Regions from separate parts of the Arthrobacter sp. 05T47 genome, predicted to be linked through region 2. Evidence: riboswitches for the same ligand, from Rfam matches in the RefSeq annotation. Region 2 holds a riboswitch; the other holds the start of a gene.
The links. Region 2 has a riboswitch for glycine ahead of gcvP (aminomethyl-transferring glycine dehydrogenase). Riboswitches for the same ligand answer to the same signal wherever they lie in the genome.

Region 1: another riboswitch for glycine. It lies ahead of gcvP (aminomethyl-transferring glycine dehydrogenase); the one in region 2 lies ahead of gcvP (aminomethyl-transferring glycine dehydrogenase).

The regions. Positions count from the first base shown of each region.
Region 1 is NZ_JBFTKG010000043.1:4,527-6,917, forward strand. Features, by position in the region: gene gcvP (aminomethyl-transferring glycine dehydrogenase) at 1-1,145, opposite strand, end outside; glycine riboswitch at 1,183-1,288, opposite strand; glycine riboswitch at 1,290-1,387, opposite strand; gene AC1DEY_RS20390 (putative hydro-lyase) at 1,912-2,391, opposite strand, start outside.
Region 2 is NZ_JBFTKG010000024.1:65,380-67,770, reverse strand. Features, by position in the region: gene gcvP (aminomethyl-transferring glycine dehydrogenase) at 1-1,368, opposite strand, end outside; glycine riboswitch at 1,408-1,521, opposite strand; glycine riboswitch at 1,523-1,621, opposite strand; gene AC1DEY_RS16135 (TetR/AcrR family transcriptional regulator) at 1,822-2,361, opposite strand.

The DNA.
Region 1 (2,391 bases), on a different contig from region 2:
AGCGTGGCGGCGAGGGCACGGGCGTTGTTGTGGACGGTCTGGGCGATGGCCTTCAGGCCCTCGGGACCGTGGTAGACGGCGTACATCGAGGAGACGATGGCCAGCAGCGCCTGGGCGGTGCAGATGTTGGAGGTGGCCTTCTCACGGCGGATGTGCTGCTCACGGGTCTGCAGGGCCAGACGGTAGGCGGGGACGCCCGCGTTGTCCTTGGAGACGCCAACAATTCGGCCGGGAAGCGTGCGTTCCATGCCTTCGCGCACCGCCATGTAGGCCGCGTGCGGGCCGCCGAAGAACAGCGGCACGCCCAGGCGCTGCGTGGAGCCGACGGCGATGTCCGCGCCCTGCTCGCCCGGAGGGGTGATCAAGGTCAGGGCCAGAAGGTCCGCTGCCACGGTGACCAGGGCGCCGCGGCCTTTGGCCTCTGCGATCACGGCGGACTGGTCCCACACCCGGCCGGAAACGCCCGGCTGCTGCAGGACGACGCCGTTGATGTCGCCGGCGGGCAGTCCCTGGGAGAGGTCGGCGACCTCGACCTCGAAGCCCAATGCGTCGGCGCGGCCCCGCACAATGGCGATGGTCTGCGGGAGGCAGTCGGCGTCGAGGACGGTCTTGCCGTCGCGGGCACCTGCGTTCTGTCCTGCGGACTTATTTGCCCTGCGCATCAGGAGCACGGCTTCGGCGACGGCGGTGGCCTCGTCGAGGAGGGACGCATTGGCGACCGGCAGCGCGGTGAGGTCCTGGACCATGGTCTGGAAGTTCAGCAGTGCCTCGAGCCGGCCCTGGGAGATCTCCGGCTGGTAGGGCGTGTAGGCCGTGTACCAGGCGGGGGCCTCGAGGATGTTGCGGCGGATGACCGGCGGCGTGACGGTGTCGTAATAGCCCTGGCCGATCATCTGCACGGCGGTCTTGTTCTTGGAAGCCAGCTTGCGCAGTTCGGCCAGCACCTCAACTTCGCTGAGGGCGCTGTCCAGGCTGAGCGGCTTTTCCTGGCGAATGGAAGCGGGGAGTGCATTGTCTACGAGGCCGTCTACGCTGTCGTAGCCGACGGCCTTGAGCATGGTGTCGATGTCTGTTTGGCGGCGCGCACCGATATGGCGGTCTGCGAACGTGGACGGGGACGACTGAATCGTCATGAGGAACTCCATAATTCAGGTGGCACATAGTGCCACGATGATTCGGGTTCCTCCCCGCTCTGTATTGGACCTGAGAGTTTCCGCGTTGCCTGCTGTTAGCAGGCGCCACTTGCACCGTCGGTGAGCCCGGTTTCCCGGACTGCTTTCCAGAGTTGCCTTGCCGCGGCGGTACGTGGGCCTGAGAGATTCCTGGGGAGGATTTGCTCCTACGGCGCCTGCTGAACGTACCGGCAGGACTCTCCCGCCGCAGATCATAAGCTGTGCCACTGGTGGGTGACACGGCTCACACGTTACTTGTTGCGGGGGCCGGTTGCAAGAGGTGGGTCCGTATGACGCGTTGTTTGACGATAACAACCGCAAGCCGGTCCGCGTCCGCGAGGCTAGGCCAACTAGTCCGCCGGCCGGGGAGGTTCGTGGAGGCCGAATGCCGAGCCTTGGAGGTATGGCACGGCACCGGAGTCGCCGGAAGCGGACGACGGCGGGAAGTCCCGCCGTCGTCCGCTTCCCGTTTGGTGCCCTTACAGTCTGTGATACTCCGGAGCCGCCCACCGGGCACCTGCGGAATCGGCCTTGCTGGCCGGCTGGCCTGCGTACGTCCAGACACACGGCCGGCCGGCATCACTCGGGAGGAGCTGGCCCTCGTGCATCGAGATGCTCGCTCCGGCCGGGCTCTGCCAGACTCCGGTCAGTTCGCAGTGGGTGCCCGTGGCTTGCCGCCGCGGCGCTGAGAGTTTGACGATCCTGCGTGCCCGTTTCTCGGCTACGGGAAATCTCTTCTTCACGATGACGCTCCTGTCCGTTCCCGGTAGGTGCTTTCGGGAACATCAGTGATGAACATGTGTCCGGGGGCGTGGCTGATGGCGAAGGCGGGCCTTGATGCCATCACTGCGCTCTGCGGCGTCACGCCGCAGGCCCAGAAAACCGGCACTTCTCCCGGCCGGATCTCCACCGCGTCGCCGAAGTCGGGGAGGTTGATGTCGGCAATGCCGAGGTCCCCGGGCGTCCCGACGTGAACCGGGCTGCCGTGAACCTTAGGTACTTCCGACGTCACCCTGATGGCCGTTTGGACCAGTTCGGGCGGCATCGGGCGCATGGAGACCACCATCGGCCCGTGGATTCGGCCGGCAGGGGTGCACTCGATGTTCGTGCGGTACATGGGGACGTTGCGGCCGGTTTCGGTGTGCCGGAGCGGGACGCCCGCGCTGGCAAGCGCGGCTTCGAAGGTGAAACTGCAGCCGATGAGGACGCCTACCATGTC
Region 2 (2,391 bases):
GAAGGAGGAGTCTGCTGCGTCAACGACGCTGGCCCCGAAGGCGGCGACGACGTCGGCGACGATGGCCGCCGTCGTGGCCTCATCGGCGGAGATGCCGACGGTGTCGGCGTCGATGGCGCGCAGGTTGACGCCCTTGGCGTCGGCGGCCGCGATGATCTCTGCTGCCCGGCCCGGCACGGAGACGGTGATGGTGTCGAAGAAGGAGGTGTGCAGCACGTCGAAGCCGGCGGTCTTCAGGGAGGCTGCGATGGTCCTGGCGTGGCCGTGGACGGTCTGGGCGATTGCCTTCAGCCCGTCGGGGCCGTGGTAGACGGCGTAGAAGGATGCCACGATGGCCAGCAGCGCCTGGGCGGTGCAGATGTTCGAGGTGGCCTTCTCCCGGCGGATGTGCTGCTCGCGGGTTTGCAGGGCCAGGCGGTAGGCGGGGACGCCCGCGTTGTCCTTGGAGACGCCGACGAGGCGGCCGGGCATGGAGCGTTCGAGCCCCTTCTGGACCGCCATGTAGGCCGCGTGCGGGCCGCCGAAGAACAGCGGCACGCCGAAGCGCTGGGCGGAGCCGACGGCGATGTCGGCGCCCTGTTCGCCCGGGGACGTGATGAGGGTCAGGGAGAGGAGGTCGGCCGCGACGGTGACGAGGGCGCCGCGTTCCTTGGCTTCGGCGATCACGGCGGTGTGGTCGAACACGCGGCCGGAGACGCCGGGCTGCTGCAGGACGACGCCGTTGATGACGCCCTCGGGCAGGCCCCTGGAGAGGTCGGCAACCTCGACCTCGAAGCCGAGGGCCTCGGCGCGGCCCTTGACGATCGCGATGGTCTGCGGGAGGCAGTCGGCGTCCAAGACGGTCTTGCCGTCGTGGGCGGCCTTGTTCTTGTTCGCGCGGCGCATCATCAGCACGGCCTCGGCGACGGCGGTGGCTTCGTCCAGCAGCGAGGCGTTGGCGATCGGCAGCCCGACGAGGTCCTGGACCATGGTCTGGAAGTTCAGCAGCGCCTCGAGCCGGCCCTGGGAGATTTCCGGCTGGTAGGGCGTGTAGGCGGTGTACCAGGCCGGGGCTTCGAGGATGTTGCGGCGGATTACCGGCGGGGTGAGGGTGTCGTAGTAGCCCTGCCCGATCATCTGCACGGCGGTCTTGTTTTTCGCGGCCAGCTTGCGCAGTTCGGCGAGGACTTCCACTTCGCTGAGGGCTGCGTCGAGCGCGAGGTCGGAGTCCTGGCGGATGTCCTTCGGAACGGCGGTGTCCACCAGGGCGTCGACGGTGTCGTAGCCGACAGCCTTCAGCATGGCGTCGACGTCGGCCTGGCGGCGGGCGCCGATGTGCCGGTCAACGAAGGACGTGGAGGCTGGGGTAACAGTCACAAGGAACTCCATAACTCAGGCGGCGCASGGTACGCCACATTGATTCGGGTTCCTCCCCGCTCTGTATTGGACCTGAGAGTTTCCGCGCAGCCSMYATGMGGGGCTCCGCTTGCACCGTCGGTGAGCACAGCGCGCTAGGGACGCACSTGCTACTTTCCAGAGATGCCTTGCCGCGGCGGTACATGGGCCTGAGAGATTCCTGGGGAGGATTTGCTCCTACGGCGCCTGCTTGTACCTACTTGCAGGACTCTCCCGCCGCAGATCAAAGGCGTATTCAATTTGGGGTGACAACAGTCACAGCACTCATTGTCCTATGCCGGGCGCGCGTCCGCAAACTCCCTCCCGGCGGCGGCCCCAAGTTACAGGTCCGGCCACGCGAGTTCGCCGCAGGCGTGCGGGGACGCCGCTTCGTTCCGGCGTAGTCGCAGGCTTCCGGCGTATTCGACGGGCGGGTCTCGGCGGCCGTCAGCGGCGCAGCTTCTCGACGGCGGCCAGGAGGCTCTCGACGTCGTCACTGACTTCCGGCGGCTGCCCGCCCGGCCCCCGGCCCAGCATGGCGTTGAAGTACAGCCCGTCCCCCATGTACAGGACGGCTTTCGCCATGGCGGGCCCGACGTCGGCAGCCAGCAGTTCCAGCCAGTTCGCCTGGGCGGCGGCGAAGCGGCGGAGGGTCTCCTGGTGCGCCACCTCGGCGAGCCTCGTGGCCGCGACGAACACCCGGTCCATGGGGGTGTCCGCCCACACCGAGGACTTGATGAAGTACACCGCCGCACCCTCGGGGGCCTCAGCCATGGCGGCGACATCGGCAGCGAGGTGCCCGTCCAGTCGCTCGAGCAGGACCGCGATCATCGCCTCCTTGGTCGGGAAGTGGTAGAGCAGGCCCCCCTTGGAGACTCCGGCCCGGCGCGCGACGGCGTCCAGCGTCGCGGCGCGTTCACCGACTTCGATGAGCAGGGATTCGAAGGCGTGGAGAACGGCCTCGCGGGCGACGGGTTTCCTGGGCATGCCTCCCATCATGCCTGTCCGGCCGAGCAT